4 regions of the Paenibacillus sp. FSL R5-0378 genome follow, and region 1 is predicted to be linked to each of the others. Evidence: predicted binding sites of a transcription regulator. Region 1 holds the regulator's gene; each other region holds the start of a gene.
The links. Region 1 encodes Rex, which represses fermentation and respiration genes when NADH is low (regulators of the CRP and FNR family bind a similar motif). Its sites were predicted from a motif close to TTGTGAAATATTTCACAA; they were not measured.
Positions count from the first base shown of each region.

Region 2: the regulator Rex is predicted to act here: its motif matches at 1,343-1,360, upstream of qoxA (cytochrome aa3 quinol oxidase subunit II).
Region 3: the regulator Rex is predicted to act here: its motif matches at 1,417-1,434, upstream of MKY74_RS23035 (nitrate/nitrite transporter).
Region 4: the regulator Rex is predicted to act here: its motif matches at 1,648-1,665, upstream of MKY74_RS21530 (cytochrome ubiquinol oxidase subunit I).

Region 1 is NZ_JBBPAY010000001.1:5,528,419-5,531,575, reverse strand. Features, by position in the region: gene dinG (ATP-dependent DNA helicase DinG) at 1-1,291, shown strand, start outside; gene MKY74_RS25525 (redox-sensing transcriptional repressor Rex) at 1,408-2,094, shown strand; gene MKY74_RS25520 (amidohydrolase) at 2,048-3,157, shown strand, end outside.
Region 2 is NZ_JBBPAY010000001.1:6,518,779-6,521,935, forward strand. Features, by position in the region: gene MKY74_RS30250 (DUF2339 domain-containing protein) at 1-193, shown strand, start outside; gene MKY74_RS30255 (HAD family hydrolase) at 347-1,069, opposite strand; gene qoxA (cytochrome aa3 quinol oxidase subunit II) at 1,495-2,445, shown strand; gene qoxB (cytochrome aa3 quinol oxidase subunit I) at 2,473-3,157, shown strand, end outside.
Region 3 is NZ_JBBPAY010000001.1:4,970,658-4,973,814, reverse strand. Features, by position in the region: gene MKY74_RS23045 (sensor histidine kinase) at 1-691, shown strand, start outside; gene MKY74_RS23040 (response regulator transcription factor) at 688-1,335, shown strand; gene MKY74_RS23035 (nitrate/nitrite transporter) at 1,496-3,049, shown strand; gene moaA (GTP 3',8-cyclase MoaA) at 3,093-3,157, shown strand, end outside.
Region 4 is NZ_JBBPAY010000001.1:4,648,536-4,651,692, forward strand. Features, by position in the region: gene MKY74_RS21525 (cytochrome d ubiquinol oxidase subunit II) at 1-165, opposite strand, end outside; gene MKY74_RS21530 (cytochrome ubiquinol oxidase subunit I) at 162-1,526, opposite strand; gene MKY74_RS21535 (TetR/AcrR family transcriptional regulator) at 1,906-2,505, opposite strand; partial or broken gene gap (type I glyceraldehyde-3-phosphate dehydrogenase) at 2,727-3,157, shown strand, end outside.

The DNA.
Region 1 (3,157 bases):
ATGGACCGCCGTGATCGACCGGATGAGCGAGGATTTGGTCGATGTCAAAGAGCACTGGGACAAGCTGAGCGAATTGCTCTTCGGCCTGCTTCCGGAACGGAGCGACGCTGCTCCCGGCGACGGCGGCCAGTATACGCTGCGCCTTCAGCCGGGGAAAAAGCCGAAAGAGTGGGAGACGCTGGCGGCGCTCGAAAACCAGATCTTTGTCACGATAGGGGAAATCGTCCGCAAAGGCGAAAAGATGCTGGCCGAATACAAGGAGGAGCAGGATGATTATGGTTCCGACAGCCTGATCACCGATATCGGCGGGCTGCTCAAGGACCTCAGCTCCGAGCGGGAGAATCTCCGCTTCTTTATGACGCTGAACGACGAAACCGTCGTGTACTGGATGGAAGCGAGCGGCCATTTCCGCAGCAAATCGCTCCAGCTGTACGCTGTTCCGGTTGACGTCAGCAAGCAGCTCAAGGAGCTGTTTTTTGATAAGAAAAAGAGCGTCATCCTAACGTCCGCCACCTTATCCGTAGATAAATCGTTCCAGTATATGATCGATAACCTTGGGCTGCAGGAGGACCAGGACAGCGGACGCCTTGTGACGGTCCAGCTTCCGTCCCCGTTCCGGTACAGGGACCAGGCGCTGCTCGTCATTCCGCGGGATTTTCCAAGCGTGAAGGGAAGCGTCGGGGACGCCCTGTTTGTCGAAACGCTGGCCCGCTCACTGGCGGACGCCGCGATCGCGACCCACGGCCGGATGCTGGTGCTGTTCACCTCGTACCGCATGCTGCGTCAGGTATACGAGCCGCTGAAAGAAGCCCTCGCACAAAGCGACATCGCCGTGCTTGGACAGGGCGTAGACAGCGGCAGCCGCACGAAGCTGATCCGGCGGTTTACGGACAGCAGCGCTTCGGTGCTGCTTGGAACGAGCAGCTTCTGGGAAGGCGTGGACATCCCGGGTGAAGCGCTGACTTGCCTGGCCATCGTCCGGCTCCCGTTTCAGCCGCCGAACCATCCGCTGGTGGAAGCGAAGAGCGAGCTGCTGCAGCGCCAGAAGAAGAACCCGTTCATGAAGCTGTCGGTCCCGCAGGCCGTCATCCGCTTCAAGCAGGGCTTCGGGCGGCTGGTCCGCACCGCCCATGACCGGGGCATCGTCATCGTATACGATACGCGCGTTATCGAATCGTATTACGGGAAGTACTTCCTGTACTCGCTGCCTGGACCGAAAATGGAGCATATGCAGACAGACCAGATGGTTCCGCGCATCTCTGAATGGCTTCATCAGGACGGTGTGTCTTAAATGAGTCCATTAGATAGATTGAACTAAAGCGGTTAGAACAGGAAATTCAATGCAAAACTTTAGTTCAATCTATATAACCAAATAAATATTCAAGCCGTTCAATAGGGGGAACATGCATGAAATCGGAGAAAATATCCGAGGCGGTTGTCCGCAGATTGCCTATATATCTTAGATATCTAAATGAGCTGAACAAGCGGGAGGTGGCCACAGTCTCCTCCCAGGAGCTCGGGCAGAAGCTGGATCTCAACCCGGCGCAGATCCGCAAGGATTTGGCGTATTTCGGGGATTTTGGCCGTAAGGGGATAGGGTATGACGTGTCCTATCTCATCGAGAAGATCCGTCAAATTCTGAATTTGGATCAGCAGATCAACGCGGTGCTGGTCGGAGCGGGGAATCTTGGTCAAGCTTTGTCCAACTATAACTTTTACCTGAAGGAAAATATGAAGATCGTGGCCGTGTTTGACGCCAATCCGTCCAAAATCGGCACACGGATCAACACCTTGACGGTACAGGCCATGGATGAGCTGAAAGAAACGATACAAAGCAAAAATATCCGGATCGGGATCATTACCGTCCCGGATTTCGAAGCACAAAACGTCGCCGATCAGCTGATTGCGGCCGGGATCGAGGCGATTCTGAATTTTGCGCCGACGATTCTGAAGGCGCCGGCTAGCATCCGGATCCATGCTGCCGATTTTACGACGGATTTGCTCAGCCTCGCTTATTATTTGAACAACGGAAAGGACGACACGGAAGATGACGGACAATTTGAAGAGCTCCAGCAGCCGGAGCGCCAATCCTAAATGGGCCATCAAGAACGGCAGCTTTGCCGTTTTGCGGCCGGAGCAGCCGGTATTATACGGCTGGATGGTCATTGAGGGCGACCGCATCACCTATATCGGTGAAGAGGAGCCGCAGCTGGAGGAGGGCGTACAGGTCGTCGACGGCACGCATTTATTTTTTATGCCGGGCCTGATCAACACCCATGGACATACCGCCATGTCGCTGCTGCGAGGTTACGGAGATGACATGGTGCTCCAGGAATGGCTGCAGGAAAAAATGTGGCCGATGGAAGCGAAATTCACGTCCAGTGACGTCTACTGGGGGACTTCGCTGTCCGTGCTTGAAATGCTGAAGGGCGGCACGACGACGTTCCTCGATATGTACGATCATATGGATCAGGTGGGCAAAGTGGTGACTGAATCCGGCATGCGCGCTGCCCTGACCCGCGGTGTCATCGGTCTGTGCCCGGAGGATGTGCAGCGGCACAAGCTGAACGAAGCCATTCAGTTCGCCAAGGACTGGCACGGGCAGGCAGACGGCCGGATCACGGCGATGATTTCTCCGCATGCCCCGTACACATGCCCTCCTGATTTTATCGAGAAGTTCGTTCAGGCGGCGCATGACCTGGATCTGCCGATGCATACGCATATGTCGGAGACCAAGGCGGAAGTGGAGCAGAATGTACGCGATTATGGAACGCGTCCGGCGATTCATTTGGAGAAGCTCGGCATGTTCTCACGGCCGACGATTCTGGCACACGCGGTCCATTTAACAGACGAGGAAATCGACATTTTGGCGAAGCATCACGTGACGGTATCACACAACCCTGGCAGCAACCTGAAGCTGGCGAGCGGTGTGGCCCGCGTTACCGACATGATGCAGGCAGGCATTACGGTTTCCCTGGGAACCGACAGTGCGGCGAGCAACAACAATTTGGACATGTTTGAAGAAATGCGCCTTGCCGCTTTGATACATAAGGGCGTCTCGGGAGATCCGACGGCGGTTCCCGCGGCGGAAGCACTGCGTATGGGCACGATCTACGGAGCCCAATCCTTGTTCCTGAAGGGAGTCGGTGCACTTGAG
Region 2 (3,157 bases), 990 kb from region 1:
CCTGCTGATCACGCTGCTCAAGGTCATCTTCTTCGACCTGCCAGGCGTGTCGCTGGCCGTGCGGGCGATCCTGTTCATCGGTCTGGGCGTCGCCGGGATCGCCGTTTCCCGAATTTTGTACAAACGCAAAGGGGCCGATCCCGAAGCCCCACCGGGACCTCCGCCGGGACCACCGTCGCTTCCGCCGGAATAAATACGGCCATGACTGCGCCGCACGAACGTTATTCAGCTCCATTCAAGACGCGATACACGGCAGTCATGCTTGTCGATTTCCAAAATAAAGGGTGCCTGCACATCCCCGATGGATGCAGGCACCCTTTTTTTCATGATAACAGCCAACCACCCGCTAACCGCCCAGCAGAACAGATCTCAGCTCCCCGTATCCCCCCAGAATATGATGGGGCTGATGTCCGGTCGCAAATGGCTCGACCTTCCGATGGTTAAACCAAACTGATGTCCACCCCGCCTCCAGCGCGCCGATAACGTCGTTGTTCCAGGAGTCGCCGATGTACCAGCTTGCCCCAGGCTCCGTTTCCGTCGCCTCGTTCACATACCGGAACAGCCGGGGATCCGGCTTGTCCATGCCCACCGCTCCGGACACGAATACCCGGTCCAAGCCCACCAGCTTGTCCAGCCCAAGCGCACGGACTTTGTTCATTTGGTGTTCCTTCGGGCCATTGGTGATCACGCCGACCACATCGCCCCGCTCCTGGAGCTCCCGGATCAGCTCCTGCGCCCCCGGAAACAGGCGAATGTCGAACTGCCCCTCCAAATAGGCCGCCTGAATCGCAGCCGCCTGCTCCCGGTCCACGTCGATGCCGAACTCCGCAAGGGCCAGCTGAATCCGCTGCTCGCGCATGTCCTCCAGATCCCCCGCATTCGCCGGATCATTCACATGTCCATGCCGGGCCGACAGCAAGTCGCTGTAATGCCGGAACCGGTGGTATACTTGTTCATAAGGAAAGCCGTCCGGCGGCGATATCAAGCGATCGAGCGCTTGCCGCAGCGGTTCCAGATGGTCATACAGCGTATCGTCCACGTCAAAAAATACCGCTCTTTGTTCACCCATTTTCTTGTTCTCCCCCATCTGCCTAGTCCGCGATCACATGCCGGCTGCTGCCCGCATTAGCCCTCATATTGTACCATACAGCGGGCTTTTGGGACGCCTCAGCCGCTGTTTCAGCAGGAAAAAATCCGGATAACGGCTTATGATAAGCCCTTTCAATTGTGACGAAACTGGCAACATTGACAAAGCCTTGTGCAATTTTGAACAAAAATGAAAATCCCCGATTTTCCGCGATTACAGTGATTTTTCGCACAATTTGAGGTTTTTTTAAAAATCATGTGAAGATGTTCACAGAATATCTGTAAATGATTTACATTTATTACTTTTGTTGCATTTGTTTTCGTTCCCCCGGATTACTAAGCTATGGCTATAAGGTTCATTATTTTTAGACCAATTCAGCTACATGTAACGCTAGAAAGGAGCTCACTGTGAAGAAAAAAAGATGGTTATTTTTTGGTTTATTTGTATCCATCATGTTGCTGCTTAGCGGATGCGACTCGTCGTCACTCATCGTGCTAGATCCGAAAGGTCCGCAGGCAAAAACGCAATCCAGCACGATTATTTTCTCCATCCTGATGATGGCTTTCGTCTTGATTGTTGTTTACATCTTGTACATCATCATGCTGACCAAATACCGGGCAAGCAAAACCAGTGACGATTATATCCCGCCTCATATAGAAGGTAACAAATGGCTCGAGTTCACCTGGATTGCGATTCCGGTTATCATTGTGGCCATTCTATCGGTTGTCACGGTCAAAACGACCAGTGCGGTGGAAAGTGTTCCTGCCGGTTACGAGGATCAGAAGCCGCTTGTTATCTATGCCGCATCGTCCAACTGGAAATGGCACTTCAGTTACCCTGAAGAAGGCGTTGAAACGGTGAACTATGTGAATATTCCTACAAACCGCCCGATCGAGTTCCGCCTGTATTCTTACGGACCGATTACGAGCTTCTGGGTGCCGCAGCTTGGCGGACAGAAGTACGCCATGAGCGACATGGTCAACACGCTTCACCTGCTGGCCGACACACCGGGTTCTTTCATGGGACGTAACTCCAACTTCTCCGGTAAAGGCTATGCGCAGATGGAGTTTGAGGTACAGTCCATGAGCGCCGGAGACTTCAGCAAATGGGTCGACGACGTGAAGAAAACCGCGCCTCAATTGACTGAGGACAAATTTAACGCGCTGCTGAAAACCTCCTACGTTGGACGGGAATCCTTCTCTTCCACGCATCTCGGGTTCAACCCGCCGCCTGAAATGGATATGTCCGAAGGGCATCACGGCAGCGGCAGCAGTGACAAAGATTCCGGCTCGGAAACGATGGATCATTCGGATATGAGCAATATGGAAGATATGGGGTCCATGGAACATGGAAACTAACATCTACTGGAAAGGAGACCTACCTGCATGAAATGGGACGAATTTTTTGTTACCGGTGAGCCGATGATCTATGCTGCCATGGTCAGTATCGTCGTCGTTTCCCTCGCCATCCTGATCGGCCTGACCTATTTTAAAAAGTGGGGCTATCTGTGGCGCGAATGGCTCACAACGGTTGACCATAAGCGGATCGGGGTCATGTATATCCTGTCCGCACTCATCATGCTGTTCCGCGGCGGGGTCGACGCCCTGCTGATGCGTACGCAGCTCGCGGCTCCGGAAATGAAGTTTCTGGATGCGCAGCACTATAACGAAATCTTTACAACGCACGGCGTTATCATGATCCTGTTCATGGCGATGCCGTTCGTTATCGGACTTATGAACGTTGTCGTTCCGCTGCAAATCGGGGCGCGCGACGTAGCTTTCCCTAGACTGAACGCCGTCAGCTTCTGGATGTTCTTCTTCGGAGCGATGCTGTTCAACATTTCCTTCGTCATCGGGGGATCGCCGGATGCCGGCTGGACCGCTTACTTCCCGCTGGCGAGCCTGGAGTTCAGCCCGACCGTAGGTAACAACTTCTACTCTCTGGCCCTTCAGATTTCCGGTATCGGTACGCTGATGACCGGTGTCAACTTTATCGTAACGATTCTGAAAATGCGTGCGCCAGGCATGAGACTGATGCGCATGCCGATGTTTACCTGGTCCGTCCTGATTA
Region 3 (3,157 bases), 560 kb from region 1:
GCAGGAGATGCTCCAGCGCTCGAATCTGCTGAAATACGTCATTAAAGCGCAGGAGGACGAGCGAAAGCGGATTTCCCGGGAACTGCATGACAGTGTCGCCCAGGAGCTGCTCAGCTCGCTTGTGGACCTGCGCGTGGTCAAATATATGGAGGTTGGCGAAGATGTACTGAAGAAGCTGCAGCAGACCGAAGTGTCGCTGACGCGGCTGCTGGACGACATCCGCCATTTGTCCGTGGAGCTGCGGCCGGCCTCGCTCGATGACCTGGGGCTGGAAGCGGCGTTCCGCTCGCATTTCAAATGGATCGAGAAAAACTACGGCCTGCTCGTCGATTTCTCGGCGGAGCTGTCCGCAGCCCGATACGGCAGCGAGATCGAGACCGTGGTCTACCGCGTATGCCAGGAAGCCGTCCTGAACGCGCTGAAATACGCCGGTACCGACGAGGTGTACGTCCGGTTATGCGAAGAGGACGGAGTCCTTCAGCTGACCGTCAAGGATGACGGAACAGGATTCAATATGAATGAGAATGAAGCCAAGGGCACCGGCCTTGGCCTATACGGGATGCGTGAGCGCGCCGAGCTTGTCGGCGGCCAGTTCATGCTGTATTCGGCCATCGGCGGAGGGACAAAGGTGGAGCTGCGCATTCCGTGTTCAGAGGATAACGAGAGGGAGAGGGAGACCGATACACGATGAAAATTGTCATAGCGGATGATCATGCGGTGGTCCGGAGCGGCTTTTCCATGATTCTGAACTACCAGGAGGATATGGAAGTCGTCGCGACGGCCGCTGACGGCATGGAGGCTTACGCCATGGTAGCCAAGCACCAACCGGACGTGCTGCTGATGGACCTCAGCATGCCTCCGGGCGAGAGCGGCCTGATTGCCACGGGCAAGATCAGCAATGATTTTCCGAATACGAAAATACTTATCCTCACCATGTATGATGACGATGACTATTTGTTCCATGTGCTGAAAAACGGCGCCTCCGGTTACGTGCTCAAAAACGCGCCGGATGAAGAGCTGGTCTCGGCCATCCGGATGGTGCACAAGGGAGGAACCTACATCCATCCGCAAATGGCCACGTCCCTGGTTCGGGAGTATATTAAAAAGGACAGCGAGAGCGCGGACAACGATCCGTTTAACAGCCTCTCCCCCCGGGAAATCGAGATTTTGCCGCTCATCGCCAAAGGCTACGGCAACAAAGAGATTGCGGAGAAGCTGTATGTCTCCGTCAAAACGGTGGAGGCCCATAAGGCCAAAATTATGGAGAAGCTGAACCTGAAAAGCCGGCCGGAGCTGGTGGAGTATGCACTAAAGAAAAAACTGCTGGATTTCTAGCATTTTTAAGGATACCGGGTGTTCCAGCCACAGAATATAGGGAAGTTCCCCTGACGAATTCAGGGAACTTCCCTATTATCTTTGTGAATATCGTCACGTACAATAAGGCATGGGGATCAATGAAGTCAGCCATTTATCATGTTCAGAAAAGGTGGTTGAAATGATCAAAAAAGCGCAGCTGCCGCTGCAGACGATGAATTTGGTGCTTGGATTTATGGTATGGGTCATCATTTCCGCATTGCTGCCGTTCATTCGGGAGGACATATCCATCCCGGCCGACCGGCTGGCGATCCTGACCGCGATCCCGGTGGTGCTGGGCTCGGTGCTCCGTTTGCCGCTGGGATACTACGCCAACGTCCTGGGTGCACGGATCGTGTTTATCGCAAGCTTTATTCTGCTGCTGTTCCCGGTTTATTTTATCAGCACGGCCACATCCTTTACGCATCTTGTGATCGGCGGCCTGTTCTTGGGTATCGGAGGAGCCGTCTTCTCGGTAGGTGTCACCTCGCTCCCTAAATATTATTCGAAAGAAAAGCTGGGCTTGGTCAATGGAATTTATGGAATGGGCAATGTCGGTACAGCCATTACCACCTTTGCCGCACCTGTCATTGCTACGCAAATCGGGTGGGAGCGTACCGTCCAGCTGTATTTAATTCTGCTGCTCGCGTTTGCGGTGCTGAACGTATTCCTGGGTGACCGCAAAGAAACGAAGGTCAAAACGCCGCTCATGGAGCAGATCAAAGGCGTCTATAAAAACGATAAGCTGTGGTATTTTTCATTGTTCTATTTCATCACCTTCGGTTCGTTCGTTGCGTTTACGGTTTACCTTCCCAACTTCCTGGTTACGAATTTTGAGCTGGCGAAGGTGGATGCGGGGATGCGCACGGCCGGTTTCATCGTGGTGGCGACCTTCCTGCGACCGGTGGGCGGGTGGCTGGCGGACCGTTTTAAGCCGCTGTTCCTGTTAATGGGTGTATTCGTCGGACTTACGATTGCAGCCATCATCTTGGCGTTCTCTCCGTCGATCGGCCTCTATACCGTGGGTTGCTTAACCATCGCGGTAGGCGCCGGACTTGGCAACGGGATCATTTTTAAACTGGTGCCGCTGTATTTCAACAAGCAGGCGGGGATCGTGAACGGGATCGTGTCCATGATGGGCGGCCTTGGCGGCTTCTTCCCGCCGCTGATGCTTTCCTTCATTCATTCGGTGACCGGGCAGTATTCCATCGGGTTCATGGCGCTATCCCAGGTAGCGCTCGCCAGCCTCGTCATCGTTGTCTGGATGTTTTATCAAGATAAACTGGCCGTTTCCTCGGAGGTGTTCAATTCCACAGGGCAAGGCATTCTCGTGACGGACCTGAGCGGAAAGATCCATGCCGTGAACCCGGCATTCACGAAGCTGACGGGCTACACGGAGGAGGAAGTGATCGGCAAAAATCCGAGCATCCTGAAGTCCGGCCGTCAATCCGGTGATTTCTACAGCACCATGTGGGCGGAAATCAAGGAGCGGGGAAGCTGGCAGGGGGAGATCTGGAACCGGCGAAAAAATGGCGAGGAGTATTTAGAGTTATTAATCATTAATGCAGTTAAAGATGATGCCGGAGACGTTATCCAATATGTCGGAACGTTCAGCGATATTACGAACAAGCCTACAAACGACCGCTATGGAGGCGGAAGCTCAAAGCTGAAAAGCAGTCCGCAGCTGCAAGGATAAAGCGGGCTGAAGCATGTACGGCTATACGAAGGAGGAAGGAAACATGGCGGCGAACCCCCAGTTGGATCAGCTGGCTAGACCGATGCGCGACCTGAGGATTTCCGTGAC
Region 4 (3,157 bases), 880 kb from region 1:
TGGCGATAAGTAACGAGAAATCAGTTTATTGATGACATGATCCTGTTTGGTTAAACGAGCATAAAAGGCAAAGAAACCTGCGCCAAAATCAATGGAAGCGATGATGATATATCCGTACAAAAACAACCAGAGCACGGAAATTCCAATCAATTCGTAATTCATCATGTGTGCTCACCCTTCAATGTTGATTTGTCGCTTGCACGCTGCGTCCACGTCTCCATCTCAACTTCAGCCGGATTGTTATAGAACATGCGACGAAGCACAAGAACACTAACGGTTCCCAATACGATGTATAGTAGAAGGAAAAAGAAAAAAAGGATCCTGACGCTTGGGGATGTCGTAGCCGCTTCCTCTACACGCATATATCCTCGGATAATCCAAGGCTGCCTGCCGAGTTCTGCGTAAAACCACCCCAGTTCAACTCCTAAAAAAGCAAGTGGTGCTCCTAATGCAATCATTCGCAGTATCCACTTGTTGAGTTCGTTACGCTTTTTCCAAAATACAAATAGGAAATACAGAAAGGAAATGCCTAAGAATAAAAATCCAATGGTTGCCATTAAATCGAAAAAATAATGAACCACGAGTGATGGTTGTTCATCGATAGGAAACTCATTAAGACCCGTTACTTCCGCATTGAAATCTCCAAAAGCCAAGAAACTCAGAAATTTGGGAAGGTGGAGTGCTCCTATAATTTCATGCTCAGCATTAAGCCATCCTAAAAATATCAAATCTGCGCCGCTTTCCGTTTCAAAATGCCATTCGGCAGCCGCAAGTTTTTCAGGTTGATGTTCGGCCAAAAACTTAGCGGATACGTCTCCGGCTAATGTGTTTACTAAACTGAACAACAAAACGACAGCCATCATCAGTTTTAAGGCTTTTTTGTGGTATACTGAAACCCCTTTTCGAAGTATTGCAAATGCTGCAACACCTGCCAGCAGAGCAGCTCCTGTTAAATAGGCCGAACTTAATACATGAAACACTTTGGAGAATGTTGCCGTACTCAGCATGGCTTGAACGGGGTCAACGGCTGTGAATTGTCCTCCTTCGAACGTAAATCCCCCTGGTTGATTCATAAATCCGTTAACTGTCGTGATAAATACTGCTGACATCCCTGCACCGACGACAACAGGAATCGTTAGTAACCAATGCATCATCGGGTTTTTAAATCGTTCCCACGTGTACAGATATATCCCAAGGAAAATGGCTTCAAAAAAGAAGGCGAACACTTCCATAAACAACGGAAGCGCAATAACATTTCCCGCAAGTTTCATGAAATTGGGCCATACCAAGGAGAGTTGTAACGAAATTGCTGTTCCTGTGACTACGCCTACTGCAACAGAGATAACGAACCCTCGTGACCACCTCTTTGCCATTAGAATATAATGAAGATCTTTCTTACGAATACCGATAAACTCGGCGAGTGAAATCATTAATGGAATACCCACGCCAAGTGTCGCGAAAATAGCGTGGAATCCTAGTGTCATTCCAGTCACGAGTTTACTCCATAGCACCGTATCGATTCCCATATTAACTTCCTCCCTTCCACGCTGTTCCTGTACACAAAATAAAAAATGAAAACATCAGGTTTAGACGTAAAACCTTACGACCTACGGGGGCTAACTTATGCTCTGCTCCTTCGTGAATAAAAAGAGAACTTTTTCACATAGTAAGTTGGCATTTCCCCAAATGTGTGAGAAATGCAGTTGAAAGATTACAAAACCTGATATTTAAAATTTATTATATATTCGACGTTTAGCCTTGCAATCGTGGTCACACCTTCTCCTCTAAACGTTCAAGTAAAAATCAATTCTTTCTTACAACTCCGTGAAAAATACAAAAACCACCCGTTTGGGCTATTGCATAAGACAGCTGCCCAATTCCCTTCCGATGTGCCAGTACACCAGATTAACAGGTCTTTAGGCAGCATTGCTGCAAATAGGATGAGAAGATTTGTGTATTCATTAGCATGTGCTTGTTATCCCCATCCAACTTGCTGAGTAAAATCCCTCCTTCCAACAAGGAAAATGTAAATGATGCTAGCGCATCCACATCCAGATCCTCCCTAAACTCCCCAGCTTGAATGCCGTCCCGAATAATACTTTTCATCATATCCAAGAAGGTATGCATCCCTTGCCTTGCCTGACCACAAAGCTCCGAATGAGTATCGTCACTTTCTACAGCTGTATTCTGCATGGGACATCCGCCAATAAATGGCGGATCGTCGACGACATTCTCATAGACACGAAAAAAAGCAACCAACTTTCCTGACGCAGACTGCTCTTGATCGACCGCTTCAGAAAATTTACTGGCGACCATACTGGCAGCATAATTGTAGGCTTCAAGCGCGATCTCGTCTTTACTGGCAAAATGTCGATAGATGCCCCCCTTCTTAATTCTTGTGTCGGCAATAATATCGTTTAGCGATGTACCGGCATATCCTCTCTGGTTAAAAATTTCAGCCGATTTCATAATGATGTGTTCCCTTGTTCTGTCCCCTTTTTTCATGAGCTCCTCCGTATGAACCGTATTTTATTTCATTTGTTTTAAACGAATTACCCAATTCGTCCTTGCAATTCACTCATATCATGCTAATATAAAAAATACCGATCGGTCTCTTTTCGCATTATACAGTAAGCCATTCCAGAATGAAATAGCGCTGGGTCATTTTTATTCCATTGCAGGCATCGGCTTGTTGGAATAAATAAAACTTATAGGGGGATTTTTCAGTGACTGTAAAAGTAGGTATAAACGGTTTTGGACGAATCGGACGACTCGCTTTTCGCCGAATTCAAGATGTGGAAGGCGTCGAGGTTGTAGCAATTAACGACCTTACGAACGCTAAAATGTTAGCACATCTGCTCAGATATGATACGACGCAAGGCACTTTTCACGGTGACATTGAAGTCCATGACGGAACCTTCAAAGTAAACGGCAAAGAGGTTAAGGTTTTGCTAAGCGGAATCCTGAAGATCTTCCTTGGGGTGAGCTTGGCGTTGATATTGTTCTCGAATGTACAGGCTTCTTCACCACAAAAGAAAAAGCCGAGCTTCACCTGAAAGGCGGAGCGAAGAAAGTCGTCATTTCCGCCCCTGCTACAGGCGACATGAAGACGATCGTATACAACGTGAACCATGACACCCTGGACGGAACGGAAACC